2 regions of the Streptomyces lydicamycinicus genome follow, and region 1 is predicted to be linked to the other one. Evidence: riboswitches for the same ligand, from Rfam matches in the RefSeq annotation. Region 1 holds a riboswitch; the other holds the start of a gene.
What was found. A riboswitch is a leader RNA that binds a small molecule or an ion and turns the genes downstream of it on or off. The one in region 1 is predicted to bind cyclic di-AMP.

Region 1 (7,626 bases):
TGCTCGATGAAGCCGAAACCCTTTTCCGCGTTGAACCACTTCACGGTGCCAGTAGCCATGTCATATCTCCTTCGGGGCAGTGCCCGGAGCCCACACCGTGCGGGCTCCGTATCGCTGCGTTGATTGCCCGTCCGGAAACAAACACCGGAAATACGAAAACGCTCCGCCGTGTACGACAGCGAGCACGCTTGAAGTCTTGGGAACCACAACTGCAACTGAGATCGACGGTAGCACGGTACTGGCGGCCGTGCGCGGCACATGGTCCCGACGCTTTCGAGAGGGTAAAAAACAACTACCGCCCCCGTGGCCATTTCTACAGTTGCGGTATGAGATATTCAGCACCGGCGCTCGACTCTATTCGACCGGAAATGCGCCGCCCTCCTCGGCCACCGCCCAGGCTCCGCAGGCACGGGCCGGGCACCATCTGTGCCTGACCGCACCGCGCCGGTACAGTTCGTGCCGCGCCGCGATGTGGCCCTGACGGTTGGGGAATCGTCCGACCCTGCCTGAGGCAACCCCGACGAACCTTTGGAAGCGGGGTGGTGAGCACGCCGGCCCTGCACACTTGCACCAGCAATCCCGCCGCGGGTACCCACGTGCCCCTCTCTTCCGCCTGCCTGCACGGGAATCTTGACGGCAAGCAGTCGCCTCCCGAAGACGTCCGTGCCCTCCGCATGCCCCAACGAGCGGTGAATCACGGTCAATACGGGTCCCCACCGACCCTCTTCACTCTGCCCCACGGCACGCGTTTGCGCAGGTCAGATCCGCAATGGCGCGTACACGCCCCATTGATTCCCAAGCTCAGGGCACAGGATAGGTCCGCGTCGCGTGGCCAAAGCTGCTTGGCAACCAGTCATTACGGGGGCGGCAGAGGGTTCCGGAGGCACACGAAGCAATCGCCGGACTGGGGCTGAGGAAGGTGGGATGGTGATCCGACTTCACCAGCTCTCGTCTCACGGGACCTGGGTGAGGAGCCGGGCATCCGACAGGAGAGGACGACAGGCCGTGACGGAACAGCGCTGCGATCGCTGTGATCTCATCATCGGGGCGGGGTGCGCCTGCCCGTCCGAGGGTGTGGCTCCTCGCATTGTTGGCGGCCAAGCACCGAAACAGGCCAGCCGCCACGGGCAGCTGCCCCACGCCATCATCGTGTCGCCCGCGGGGAACGCCCACCTGCCCGGCTGCAACCACCTCTCCGACAGCGAAATCGCTGGGCCGAAGTTCGGCTGGGTGGCCGGCCTCGATCCAGATGCCTGGTCCCGCATATCGGAGTCGCAGCCGCTGCGAGCCACCGAGGGCAACACCGGGCGAGTGGCGACCCGTCGCTGCCTGACTTGCGATACCTACGCGTAAGGCGCTGCGCCGAATGCCTGGTCAGCCGTCCGCGATGCGTGAGCGATGCGTGAGCGGACGGCGTGACACAGGCCGGTCCGGCGCTGGACCTGGCGTCAGCCGTAGGTGCTGTGACCAGGGAGAACTGGACTCCGGTGGACTACCTGGGACCGTCGGTCCCCGGTTCGTCGGGTCTTTTAATCCATTGGTTCAGGGTTCGAGCCCCTGATGGCCCACCAGAAGCGGGACGGGAAGACCGTCCGGCGGATGCAGTGCCCCGAGGGCCCGGACCGTGTGTGGTCCGGGCCCTCGGGCGTGAGCGGGGCGCCTGGCGGGCTTCAAGTGCCCTTGAGCGGGGCGCGCTTGGAGGCGGGCGCGGCGGCCCCGGCTTCCTCCCGGGCTTCGTTCGCCGCCCGCGCGCTGCCTCCCCGGACGGGCCCGTGACCCGTCCGGCCCCCGACGAGTCGCCGTCCCGGCCCGTACCGGCAAGCCTGGGGACGTCGAGGCGACCGGCACGGCGGTCCCGTACGGACGGGCGGGAGTGGGGCGAGACCGGTGCGGATGCTCCGAGGTGAGGCGCCCCCCGAGGGCAGCGGGGAGCGCCGTGCCCGGCTGGTGTGGTCCGGCCGGCTGCTGGTGCGCCGGCTTCCCGTCCTCCTGATCGTCGGCGGCGTCGCCTTCGGTGTGGGGACGCCCGCCGGCTACACCGCCGCCCCCTTCTTCTCGGCCGCCCCGCTGGTCGCCGCGCCGCTCTTCGCCCTGCGCGGCACCGCTCTCACGGCCCTGGCCGCCGTGTTCGGCGAGATCTGGGTCGTCCTCTATCGCGGCGGCGCCGCACAGGACCACGGCGAGTCGGCGACGGAGGTCGCCATGGTCCTTGCCGTCGCCCTGTCGGCCCTCGGCATCAACCGGCTCGTCCGGAGCGCCGACGTCCGCCCGGCCTCCCTACGGGACGTCTCGGCGGCCGCCCAGCGCGCCGTCCTGCCCACGCCGCCCGAACGGCTCGCCGGGCTCGCCATCGCCGCCCGCTATGTGGGCGCGCGGGCGGCGGACCGGAGCGGTGGCGACCTCTATGCGGTGCAGGAGACCCCGCACGGCGTACGGCTGCTCGTCGGGGACGTACGGGGCAAGGGGCTGGACGCGGTGCGGACCGCGGTGATCGTCATCGGCGCCTTCCGTGAGGCGGCGGAACAGGAGCGCACCCTGGAGGCGGTGGCGGGCCGGCTGGAGCGGGCGCTGCGGCGGGAGGGCGGGCGGCGCGACGGGGTGGAGCAGACCGAGGGCTTCACCACTGCCGTCCTGGCCGAGATCCCCGCCAACGGGCCGTCCGTGCTGCGTGTGCTCAACCGGGGCCACCCCTCGCCGCTGCTGCTCACCCCGGACGGCGGGCTGCGCGAGCTGCTGCCGGGGGCACCGGCGCCGCCCCTCGGGCTGGGCGAGATGGCACACCGGCCGGACCGGCCGGACGAGACGTTCTTCCCGGCCGGGGCCCTGCTGCTCTTCTTCACCGACGGTGTGACCGGTGCCCGGGACCTGCTCGGCCGCTACTACAACCCGTCGGGCAAACTGCGCGGCTGCCGGTTCCCCGGCCCGGACGTCCTCGTGGACACCGTGGTTGAGGATGTGGCACGGCATACGGGCGGTGCGTCGGCCGACGACATGGCACTGCTGGCGGTGCAGCGGCCTATGGGGGTGTAGGCGGTGGCCCGTAGGAGGGCTTGGCGGGCGGGGGCCTATGGGGGCGGGACCCGCGTAGGGGGGACGGGCGGGCGTACGGCGGGCCGTACGGGAGCCGGGGAGCGCATCCGCCCCCCGGCCCCGCTCAGCGCCCCGGCGTGCCCCTCGCGCCGGAGAGGCTGTGCAGGCTCTGGCCATGCGGGCCGGTGAGCGCGACCGGGTGTCCGTCGAGCGCGAGGGTCAGGTGCAGGGCGTCGTCCGGGCGGGGCGAGTGGGGTGCGGAGTCGGTGATCCACGGCAGCACGGAGTGGTGCTCGTTGGAGATCCAGTGGCCGCCGCCGGGCCGCCCGGCGAGCAGCGACCGTACGAGACGGGCGAACTCCTCGCGGCGGGCGGGCGGGAGATAGGGCAGCACGGCGCTGTGGAAGATGACCAGCGTCGCCTCGGGCGGTGCCTCGGCGGCGAGCGCGGGCAGCTCGTCGATCAGGTCGCCGCGTACCATCCGCGGCCGCGGCGCCGGCCGCACCGTGTCAACGGCCGCGGACAGCCGTGCCGCACGCTCCCCGTCACCCGGCCATACGAGCGCCTGGAGCCAGCGCAGATCGTCCGGTTCGTCGACCGGATCGAGCGGGTCGAGGTCGATGCCGGCCCGCCAGACGATCTGCGGCAGCCGTTCGGGCAGCTCGTCGGCCGCCCCTCCCGTACGGCAGGTGAACACCAGCGGGCTCTCCGGCGCCCCCAGCTCGGCCCGGCGGCGCGGCCCGTCCTCGCCTGCGGCCTCGTACCGATAGCGATAGCGGTCGGGGTGCAGACACAGCCCCGCCGACGTGCCGGCCTCCAGCAGCGCCAGCGGCTGCGGCAGACGGGCGAGCAGCGGCAGCAGGGTGGCGCAGCGGGCCGGTTCGTTGGTCTGGGTGGCGCGCTGCATGATCACCGCGCGCACCTCGTCCCAGTGCCGGATCGTCCACTCGCGCCAGCGCCCGTACGCGGCCGCACCGCGCGGGCCCATTTCGGCGTGCGGGCCGTCGAGATAGCGGACGGCGGCGAGCAGGAGGTCCGGCTGCTGTTTGCTGCCGGCGGGCAGCGAACCGGACAGCAGATCGCAGAACTCCGGGTCCTGGCTGATCCGCGCGCTCAGCTCCTCGTGCGCGTCGGACCGGCCGCGCGCCTCCCGCCAGGAGAACTCCCGGTACCGCTCCGCCACTCCCCACGCGTAACCGGCAGCCCGTCCGGCGTTCCCGGTGTTCCCGACGTTGACGACCATGATCCGACGTTACTGCTCTCACCCTCCGTAGCTGAGGGGCACCCCTGCGCATAACGACTGGCACACAATCCGCGCGAGATCGTTTAGGGGTGGCGGGCCAACTCGCCCGGATTGCTGCCCTGCTGGCCGAAAAGACCGCGCGGCAGCTCGTGCGGAGCGCATACGGATTCGTGGGAACGCTTGGAATTCGGTCGCCGTCTCTATTACTGTCCGATAACGCAGCGCGGTCGTCCCAGCCGTCGCCCGAGGCGGCACCGCGCGCCGACGCCGAATCCCGCACGCGCTTTTCACGCACCCCCAAGCACTTCGAACTGCACCAAGGGAACCGGGGAACCACTTCCTTGGGGTGAATCGGACGCCCTCCGCCAGCGGGCGTCCGTAGGAGACCTTCCTGCTCCGAACCCGTCAGCTAACCCGGTAGGCGAGAAGGAAGGAAAGGAGTGCGCCCCCGTGGCGTCCAACAGGCCTACCCCCGAGGACCCGACCGCCTACGCGCTCGATGACCGAGGTGCCTTCGCCGGCCCCGGCGTCGATGACGGCGACGGACCGTGGGAGGAATGGAATCCCACCGAGGAATCCACCCGTTCCGTTCGAGGCAAGCACCGCGTCGCCAAGCAGCGCGGCGGTGGATTCGCCCGCAGCGGCACCGTCCTGGGTGTCGGAGTCATCGCGGCGGTCGGTGCGAGCGGAATGGCCTCGGCCGAGGACCGTCCGCCGGTGCCGATCTCGATGCCCGACATCGGCGGCATGGCCGACGACCTCTCCGAGAAGCTGCCGGACGCCAAGGAGCTTCCCGGCATCGGCGAGCTGATATCCGACGAGGACTCCGCGGCCACCGACGCCGCCTCGGCTCCCGCCGACGGCGCGGCCACTGTCGCTTCCACGCGGACGGGCGCGGACACGGGTAACGCCGCGGGCGCCGGTGAGGCGCTGCGCAGCCGCATCCTCCAGCAGGCCGACGCGCAGCAGGGCAGCGCCGAGCAGGAGGCCCGCGACGCCGCCGAAAAGGCCGCTGTCCAGCAGGCCGCAACGGAAGCCGCCGCCCACCAGAAGTCGGCCGAAAAGGCCGCAGCAGCCAAGAAGGCGGCCGAGATGGAGGCCAAGCGCAAGGCGGAGGAAGCGGCCCGGCGGAAGGCGGAGGCCGAGCGCCTCGCCGAACTGGCGAAGAGCTTCATCGCCCCCGTGTCCTCCTACACGCTCACCGCCAGCTTCGGCCAGGCCGGCGACCGCTGGGCCGCCGACCACACCGGACAGGACTTCGCCGCGCCGACCGGCACCCCCGTCAAGGCGGTGCACTCCGGCACCATCACCCAGGCCGGCTGGGCGGGCTCTTACGGCTACCGCATCGTCCTCACCCTCGACGACGGCACCGAACTCTGGTTCTGCCACCTGTCCTCGATGGTGAAGACCTCCGGCAAGGTCAACACCGGCGACGTCATCGGCCGCGTCGGCGCCACCGGCAACGTCACCGGCCCCCACCTCCACCTGGAGGTGCGCCCCGACGCCGGCGACCCGATCGACCCGATGCCGTGGCTGCGCGATCATGGGCTCAGCGTGTGACGGACGGCGTGTGTGCGTGACCGACGGGGACCGTGCATGGCCGATGGCCTCAACGTATGAGCGGCTACATGGGCGCATGATCGACGGCCTCAACGCATGAGCGGCGACATGGGTGCCTGAACACCGACCTCAATCGGTGTGCATCTGACGGGAGTTGCCTGTACGCGCACCGGGGGAAGAGGACGGAATAACTCCTCTTCCCCCGACGCTGCAACAACGTATGACCGCCGCACACAGCGCTCCAGACATCGCAGGCAATCCCGGCCCCCGAAGCCCCCTCGGCCGCAGGCCCCTCGGCTCGCTCTCCGTCTCCCCGCTGTCCCTCGGGGGCAATGTCTTCGGCTGGACGGCCGACGAAGCGACGTCCTTCGCCGTGCTCGACGCGTATGTGGCGGGCGGCGGCAATTTCATCGACACCGCCGACGCCTACTCGTACTGGGTCCCCGGCAACGAGGGCGGCGAATCCGAGACCGTCATCGGCAACTGGCTGGCCTCCCGCGGCAATCGCTCCGAGGTCGTCATCGCCACCAAGGTCGGCGCCCTCCCCGGTTACAAGGGCCTGTCCCCCGCCACCATCAAGTCCGCGGTCGACGCCTCGCTGACCCGTCTGCGCACCGACTACATCGACCTCTACTACACCCACTACGACGACGAGTCGGTCGAGGTCCCGGAGTTCCTCACCGCCCTCGACGACCTCGTCCGGGCCGGCAAGGTCCGCGAGATCGCCGCCTCCAACATCTCGGCGCAGCGCCTGGAGGAGTCCCTGGCCTGCTCGGCCCGCGAGGGCCTGGCCCGCTATGTCGCCCTCCAGCCCCACTACAACCTGGTCTCCCGCGACACCTACGAGGGCGAACTCGCCGAGGTCGCCGCCCGCCACGACCTGGCCGCCGTGCCGTACTACGCCCTCGCCTCCGGCTTCCTGACCGGCAAGTACCGCCCGGGGACCCATGTCGACAGCGCCCGCTCGGGAGGCGCCGCCAAGTACGTGGACACCGACCGCGGCCGCCGCGTCCTCCAGGCCCTCGACACCGTCGCCACCGCCCACCGCGCCGAACCCGCCACCATCGCCCTCGCCTGGCTCACCGCCCAGCCCACCGTCGCAGCACCGATCGCGAGCGCCCGCACGGTGGAACAGCTCCCGGCACTACTGGCGGTGGGCGATGTGACCCTGACGGAGGACGAACTCAAGCTGCTGGATGAGGCTTCGGCCTGATGTAATCGGGCCTTCAACAAGGTTGTGGGGTGGTGGCGTTGGAACCTTGCGTCCCACCCCACCTGTCGGCGTCATGGCGTGCGGTCGTGACGTTTCGCTGTCACGTGGTGCCGTCGCACCGCCGATGGTCCACCGCCACCCACGAAGCGAGTGCCATCCCACCCGCCACCGCGAACACCGAAGGCCACGCCCCGATCTTCTTCGCCAACGGATGCGACCCGGCAAACGCGGCGACATACATTCCGCACAATGCCGCAGCTGTTGCCCCTCCGGCCTGTCGCTCCCACTCCTTGGCCGCAACGGCCCCGGCCGCCGCCAGCGCCATACCCCCGAGCGGCCGCTTCTTGCTCCAGCGAGCCACACCGTAGCCACCTACCAGGCCACTTGCTGCAACCACTGCTGTGGGAATCCGGGCCATCAGTACAACCTCCTCATCAGGGACGACTTCTCCGAGCCTACGCACAGGTTGCCGGTGCCGGCCCTCCGTCGTCGCCCTACAGGGAGACCCTGGCGGGCTTCCTCGAACGCTTGCGGCGACATTCTCCGGTTGCGCTGTTCGGGTAGCTCCCCCTGAGTGGCT
Region 2 (7,626 bases), on a different contig from region 1:
GCCCCGACGGCATGGGCGGCCGGCAGGTCGCGCATGAGCCCAAGCAGATCCAGCGCTTCCGCCCGGCCGACGACCCCAAGGTGGGCGCCGATGTCCGGATGACCGACCTCCAGGGCAAGATCTCGGGGGTGCGGGGCGAGGTGTACGTCTGGCTGCCGCCGCAGTACAACGACCCCGCCTACCGGAACAAGAAGTTCCCGGTGGTCGAGCTGCTGCCCGGCTACCCGGGCTCGGCGAAGTCCTGGCTGGGCTCGCTGCACGCGGCCCAGCAGCTGATGCCGCTGATGCAGAGCGGTACGGTCAAGCCGGCCATCCTGGTGGCGCCCCGGACCAACCTGCTCCCCGGTGTGGACACCGGATGCGTCAACCTCCCCGGGAAGGTCAACGCCGACAGCTGGCTGACCGTCGACGTCCGCAAGATGATCATTGACAACTTCCGGGCCGGCGACAAGCCGGACTCCTGGGCCCTGGCCGGGTATTCGGCCGGTGCGCACTGCGCCGCCAAGCTCGCGCTGGCCCACCCCGACCGCTACCGTGCCGCGGTCGCCATGTCCGGCTACAACGACCCGGCGCTGGAGCGCGACTCGCTGGCCGGCAAGGACCCCAAGCTGCGCATCGAGTCCAACCCGCTGCACATCCTGAAGACGGCCAACGCGGCCGGCAAGCCGCCGCGTACCGCGCTGTATGTGTCGGGCGCGGCCCGCGACGGCTACCAGTCCGGCCTCGCCCTGCGGCAGTACGCGCAGCTCCCGACGACGGTGAACGTGCAGCTGATCCCGGCGAACGCGGGCGGCCACACCACGGCGGTCTGGGAGCAGCAGGTCCCGCAGATCTTCCGCTGGCTGGGGACACAGCTCAGGGCGTGAGCCCACGGGGACGCCACCGGGCCCCCGCCGCAACCGGGACCGGGGGCGGAAGCGGGGACACGAAGGCCCGAGTCCCTTTCCGTGCGCGGCAGTCGGGCGCCACCGCCGCGCACTCTCCCCGTGGCTACATGGCTACATGGCTACGTGGCTACGTGGCTACGCGGGCCGGGTCGCCGCCGCGAACGGCATCTGGTCGATCGGCGCGATCCGTACCGGCGCCCCCGGATGCGGCGCGTGGATCATCCGGCCGTCCCCGACGTAGATCCCCACATGGCTGATGCCCGAGTAGAAGAACACCAGGTCGCCGGGGGCGAGTTGGGAGCGGGCGACCCGCGGCCCGGAGCTGATCTGGGTGTAGGTCGTACGGGGCAGGGCGACCCCGCCGGCCTTCCACGCGGCCTGGGTCAGCCCGGAGCAGTCGTAGCCGGCGGGCCCCGTCGCGCCCCAGACGTACGGCTTGCCGAGGGCGCTGTAGGCGAAGGAGACGGCGCGGGCGGCGCGGGGGTTGGGCGCCTGCGCCGCGGCGGCCCCCGCCACGCCGGGAAGCCGGCCGAGCACGCCGCCCCCGTGGCCGCCTCCGTGGCCGTCCCCCTGGTCCGTGCGGCCCCCGCGCGTGCTCCGTGCGCCGTCCCGGGCCGTCATCCGCTGCCGCTGCTCCGCGGTCAGCCGGGACAGCAACTGCTCGGCGGCGCCCAGCTTGTGCACCACGGTGACCCGGTGCTTCTTCAGCTGCGCCTCGGTGTCCGCCAGCCGCTCCACGGTGTCCTCGGCCCGCTGCCGGACCTGCCGGACGCTGCCGAGCCGGCGCGCGTAACCGGCCACGGCGGTCGCCTGATGGCTGCCCGTACGCTCCAGCACCGCGGCGCCGTCCAGATAGCGCTGGGGGTCAGCGGACAGCAGCAGCCGCACGGTCGGGTCGACGCCGCCGGAGCGGTACTGGCCGGCGGCCAGGGCGCCCAGTTCGGCGCGGGCGGCGTTCAGCTTCCCGGTCCTGCGGGCGGCCTCGTCCTGGAGCCGGCTCAGCTCCTCGCGTGCGGTGTCGGCGGATTCCTTCGCACCGTTGTAGCTCTGCGTGGCCACCTCTGCCTCCTGGTACAGCGCGTCGACCCGGTCCTTGACCTGGGCGGGGGTGAGCCGGTGTGCGGCCTGGCCGGCGGCGTCGAAATCGGGGGTGAGGGGGGCGCCTGCCGCCTGCGCGAGGCCGAACGTGGGGGCGGCACCGGCCAGCGCCAGGGTGGCGGCCGTACGGGCGGTGCGCGCGCTGCGCGAGCCGCCACCGGTGAGCGAGGCGAGCGGATGCTGCCGGGGCTTGCGGTGCGAGGCCACGGTGGCCGTCACTTCCTTCCCTTCGAGCCGCGGGTCCGGCGACGGTCCGTCACGGGGGCAACGGGCCGCCGCCGCACCTCTCGGCGGGGGCGGCCGACGGAACGCCGGTGGGAGACCGGCGAGGCGGGGAGTCGGCCGCCTGAGGGAGGACGCTAAGCCTGGGTGTTGCGGCAGTGAGTGCGCTTGCCCGGCATTGTTCGCTTTCGACCGCGGCGAGTGCGCGGGTGACCGCGGTGCCATGGCCGTACGGCCGGGACCGGCCTGGCCTGACCGAAGCGGCGATAGTGGGCGCCCTGCCCGAAGGGCCGTGCTATACGGCGGCTACGATCCAGCACTATGGACGTAGTAACCAATATCTTCGTCGGCCTGCACATCATCGGTATCGCCTCCCTGCTGGGCGGCTTTCTGACCCAGATGAAGGCGATGAGCGCGGGTACCGCCCGCTTCGTGCCGGCCATGCTGCACGGCGCACTGACGATGCTGGTCACCGGCATCGTGCTGGTCGGTCTCAATCAGGCCCAGGACCACCCGCTGAACAACCTCAAGCTCGGCATCAAGATGGCCGTCCTGGTGGTGATCCTGGCGCTGGTCTACGTCAAGCGGGACGACGAGACGGTCGACAAGCCGCTCTTCGGCGCGGTCGGCGGCCTGACCGTGGCCAACATCTTCATCGCGGTGCTCTGGACCTGACGAGCGCCCCACCACGGCACACCGCGCGGTCCTCGCCTCCGTATCCGGAGGCGACGGCCGCGCGGTGGTGTGGGGGGTGACCGTGGGGGGTGGTCTGGTGGGGGAGCGGGGCGGGCTCAGCCCGGGCGGACGCTCCCGTATATCGGCATGTAGTAGATCGACTCCTCCCGGACGCTGGCGCCCGGCTTCGGAGCGTGCACCATCTTCCCGTCGCCCATGTACATGCCGACGTGGCTGATGTCGTCATAGAAGAAGACCAGGTCGCCGGGCTGAAGATCCTTGGTGGCCACCCGCTGGCCCACCTTGACCTGGTCCCAGGTCGTCCGCGGCAGATCGACGCCCGCCGCCTTCCATGCTGCCTGGGTCAGCCCCGAGCAGTCGTAGGAAGTGGGCCCGGTCGCGCCCCAGACATACGGCTTGCCGATCTGGGCGCGGGCGAAGGCGAGCGCCTTGGCGCCCTTGCTGGAGGCCGAGTCGTCCGTGGAGCCACCACCGGTGGAGCCCCCGGTCGAGCCACCCGTCGAGCCGTCGCCGTCCTGCTGCCGCTGGCGCTCCCGCTCCTGCTGCTTGCGCGCCTCCTCCGCGGCCCGGCGCTTGGCCGCCGCCTCCTTCTGGCGCTCCAGCTCCGCCAGCCGCGCCTTCTCCTGCGCGGTCAGCCGGGACAGCAGCTGCCGGGCCTCGGCCAGCTTGTCCTGGACGGAGCGCTTGGATTCCTTGAGGGAGGCCTGCGACGCCTGCAACCGCTCCAGGCTGCGGGTCGCCTGGGCGCGCTGCTTGGCGGCCGCCGCCTGCTGCTCCTGGTAGTCGGTGACGGCCTGCTTCTGCCGGCCGGTCAGCCGCTCCATGAGGTGGTTGCGGTCGACGAACTGCTGCGGGTCCTTGGCGAGCATCAGCTGCGCCGTCGGGTTCATGCCACCGGTCCGGTACTGCGCCGAGGCGAAGGTGCCCAGCAGGCGCCGGGACTCGTTCATCTTCTCGGCGCGCTTGGCGGAGGCGTCGAGCAGGTCGTCCACGGTGTCGCGCTGGGTCTCGGCGCGCTCCTTGGCGGCGTTGTATTTCTGGGTGGCCACCTCGGCCTGGTGGTAGAGATCGTCGACCTTCTGTTTGACCTCTTCGACGGTGGGCTTGGGCGCCCTGGGGGCCGCGTCGGCGGACTGCGAGAGCAGCGTGACCGAGGCGAGGGCGGCGGTGGTGAGGCCGGCCGCCGTACGACGGCCGGTGGGTGAGGCGAGAACGCTGGTGCGCGGCTTGCGATGCGACGCCAAGACCGGCAACTCCTTCCGTGGACCGCCTACCGGGTTAGCTGTCGGGTTCGGGCGGTGTCGCTGACGGAAGGCTTGCCCTACGGTCCGGACGTCCACTGGCGACGGCCGTACGGATCGATTCACCCCGGTGGTGCTGGTGGGTCCCCGGCTCCGGGTGCCTGAGGGCAGGGCCGGACTCGGCGTCGGCGGCCCGTGCGAACCTGTCGTCCGCGGGGAGGCGGGCTGCCTGAGCGAGGACGTTAGCCAACTCGTGTGGCTCCTGTGAAGGCTGATGTTCGATATGCCCGAAACCTTTTCGTGACCTGAACGCGATGCGGGGGTTGTTGTGGCAGATGTCGGGTTCGGGTAGACGAAGCGCCCCCCAGCCGACGCCTGGCCGCCGGCCGCCTGACCTGGCACTGCGCGCGGGACCGCCCGGAGACGGCCCGCAATCCGCCACTCCGCGGCGGACTGTCAGTGCGGCGGCCTAGACTCGGTGGGCGATGAGCAGCCTCTTTGACGACAGCTTCCTGGCGGACCTCGGCCCCAAGGGCGAGGAGGAGCACCCCCCGCCCCCCGAGGACGAGCACGGCCCGGCCCCGGAGGAGATCCCCGCCGACCTCTTCGGCGGGAGGTTCGACGCGCCCGTGCCCAGGGAGTCGTATTACCGCGACGGCGCCGCCCGCCCCGTCATCGACCCGGCGACGCTGCTGGAGGGGCTCAACGACGAGCAGAAGGCCGCCGTGGTGCACACCGGCGGCCCGCTGCTGATCGTCGCCGGCGCCGGCTCCGGCAAGACCCGGGTGCTCACCCACCGCATCGCGCATCTGCTCGCCGAGCGGCATGTTCACCCGGGCCAGATCCTCGCGATCACGTTCACCAACAAGGCCGCCGGTGAGATGAAGGAGCGCGTCGAGGAACTGGTCGGCCCGCGCGCGAACGCCATGTGGGTCTCCACCTTCCACAGCGCCTGCGTCCGCATCCTGCGCCGCGAGTCCAAGAAGCTGGGCTTCACCTCGTCCTTCTCGATCTACGACGCCGCCGATTCCAAGCGCCTGATGGCCCTGGTCTGCCGCGATCTGGATCTGGACCCCAAGCGCTACCCGCCCAAGTCCTTCAGCGCGAAGATCTCCAACCTCAAGAACGAGCTCATCGACGAGGAGACCTTCGCCGGGACGGCCGCCGACGGCTTCGAGAAGACGCTGGCCGAGGCGTATGCGATGTACCAGGCACGGCTGCGCGAGGCCAACGCCCTGGACTTCGACGACATCATCATGACGACGGTCAATCTGCTCCAGGCCTTCCCGGACGTCGCCGAGCACTACCGCCGCCGCTTCCGTCATGTCCTCGTCGACGAGTACCAGGACACCAACCACGCCCAGTACACCCTCGTACGCGAACTGGTCGGCCCCGCCGAGACCGCCGCCGAGCTCTGCGTCGTCGGTGACGCCGACCAGTCGATCTACGCCTTCCGCGGCGCCACGATCCGCAACATCCTCCAGTTCGAGGAGGACTACCCGGACGCGACCACGATCCTGCTGGAGCAGAACTACCGCTCGTCGCAGACGATCCTGTCCGCCGCCAACGCCGTCATCGAGCGCAACGAGAACCGCCGCCCCAAGAACCTCTGGACGGACGCCGGCGCCGGGCCCAAGATCACCGGCTATGTCGCCGACACCGAGCACGACGAGGCCCAGTTCGTCGCCGACGAGATCGACCGGCTGACGGACGCCAAGGACGCCAGGGCCGGCGATGTCGCCGTCTTCTACCGCACCAACGCCCAGTCCCGTGTCTTCGAAGAGATCTTCATCCGGGTCGGGCTGCCCTACAAGGTCGTCGGCGGTGTGCGCTTCTACGAGCGCAAGGAGGTCCGCGATGTGCTCGCCTATCTGCGGGTGCTCGCCAACCCCGAGGACACCGTCCCGCTGCGCCGCATCCTCAACGTTCCCAAGCGCGGCATCGGCGACCGCGCCGAGGCGATGATCGACGCCCTGTCCCTCCGCGAGAAGATCACCTTCCCGCAGGCGCTGCGCCGGGTCGACGAGGCCTACGGCATGGCGGCCCGCTCCGCCAACGCCGTCAAGCGCTTCAACGTCCTCATGGAGGAGCTACGGACCATCGTCGAGTCCGGCGCCGGCCCCGCCACCATCCTGGAAGCGGTCCTGGAGCGTACGGGCTACCTCGCCGAGCTCCAGGCCTCCACCGACCCGCAGGACGAGACCCGGATCGAGAACCTCCAGGAACTCGCCGCCGTCGCCCTGGAATTCGAGCAGGACCGCGGGGAAGCTGCGACATCAGGGGCTGCCGCCCCGGGGCCCGGCACCCTCTCCGACTTCCTGGAGCAGGTCGCCCTGGTCGCCGACTCCGACCAGATCCCGGACGAGGACGAGGAAGGCAGCGGCGTCATCACCCTCATGACGCTGCACACCGCCAAGGGCCTGGAATTCCCGGTGGTCTTCCTGACCGGCATGGAGGACGGCGTCTTCCCGCACATGCGCTCGCTGGGCCAGACCAAGGAGCTGGAGGAGGAGCGCCGGCTGGCCTATGTCGGCATCACCCGCGCCCGCGAGCGGCTCTATGTCACCCGCTCGACGATGCGCAGCGCCTGGGGCCAGCCCTCGTACAACCCGCCCTCCCGGTTCCTGGAGGAGATCCCGGACGACTACGTGGAGTGGAAGCGGACGGGCCCGGCGACGCCGTCCGCCTCCATGGGCGGACTGTCGGCGGGCGGCGGAGGCGGCTTCGGCTCCTCGCTGTCGTCGTCGCGCGCCAAGGGTCCCAGTGGCTTTGCGACCCGCCGCACCTCGGACCGCCCGGTGGTCTCACTGGCCATCGGCGACCGCGTCACCCACGACAGCTTCGGCCTCGGCACGGTCGTCGGCGTCAAGGGCAGCGGTGACAACGCCGAGGCGACGATCGACTTCGGCGGCGAGAAGCCCAAGCGGCTGCTGCTGCGGTACGCGCCGGTGGAGAAGCTGTAGCGGAAGCGGGAAGCGGGAAGCGGGAAGCCGGAAGCCCCCGGGCACATGCCTCGGGGGCTTCGACGGAGTCGTCGGCGGTCAGTTCGGGTCGAGGCCGTGGTCGCGCAGCCACGGCAGCGGGTCGACCGCCGCGCCGCCGCCGGGACGCACCTCGAAGTGCAGATGCGGTCCGGTGGAATTGCCGGAGTTGCCCGAATAGGCAATCTGGTCACCGGCCTTGACCGAACCGGAGCGGATCTTGGTGCTGCTGAGATGGCAGTACCACGTCTCGGTGCCGTCGGGCGCCGTCACGATCGCCATGTTGCCGTAGGCGGAGTTCCACTGGGTGCGTACGGTGCCGTCGGTGGCGGACATGACCGGGGTGCCGTAGCTGACCGGGAAGTCGATACCGGTGTGCAGCGACATCCAGTTCACCCCGGCCTGGCCGAACTGGGCGCTCAGCCCGTGCTGCTTGACCGGCAGCAGGAACTTGGGCCGCATCGCCTCCTTGCGGGCCGCCTCCTCCGCCTTGCGCTTGCG

Region 2: linked by a shared signal. The riboswitch ahead of TU31_RS01085 (C40 family peptidase) and the one ahead of TU31_RS09170 (M23 family metallopeptidase) in region 1 are both predicted to bind cyclic di-AMP.

The regions. Positions count from the first base shown of each region.
Region 1 covers NZ_BBNO01000002.1:836,413-844,038, forward strand. Annotated here, with positions in the region: gene TU31_RS09150 (cold-shock protein) at 1-59, opposite strand, end outside; gene TU31_RS09160 (PP2C family protein-serine/threonine phosphatase) at 1,894-3,030, shown strand; gene TU31_RS09165 (DUF2332 domain-containing protein) at 3,155-4,273, opposite strand; cyclic di-AMP (ydaO/yuaA leader) riboswitch at 4,558-4,712, shown strand; gene TU31_RS09170 (M23 family metallopeptidase) at 4,724-5,833, shown strand; gene TU31_RS09175 (aldo/keto reductase) at 6,054-7,046, shown strand; gene TU31_RS39625 (hypothetical protein) at 7,147-7,464, opposite strand.
Region 2 covers NZ_BBNO01000001.1:245,574-253,199, forward strand. Annotated here, with positions in the region: gene TU31_RS01070 (alpha/beta hydrolase) at 1-866, shown strand, start outside; gene TU31_RS01075 (C40 family peptidase) at 1,023-2,204, opposite strand; gene TU31_RS01080 (hypothetical protein) at 2,529-2,882, shown strand; gene TU31_RS01085 (C40 family peptidase) at 2,999-4,147, opposite strand; cyclic di-AMP (ydaO/yuaA leader) riboswitch at 4,155-4,339, opposite strand; gene pcrA (DNA helicase PcrA) at 4,630-7,107, shown strand; gene TU31_RS01095 (M23 family metallopeptidase) at 7,186-7,626, opposite strand, start outside.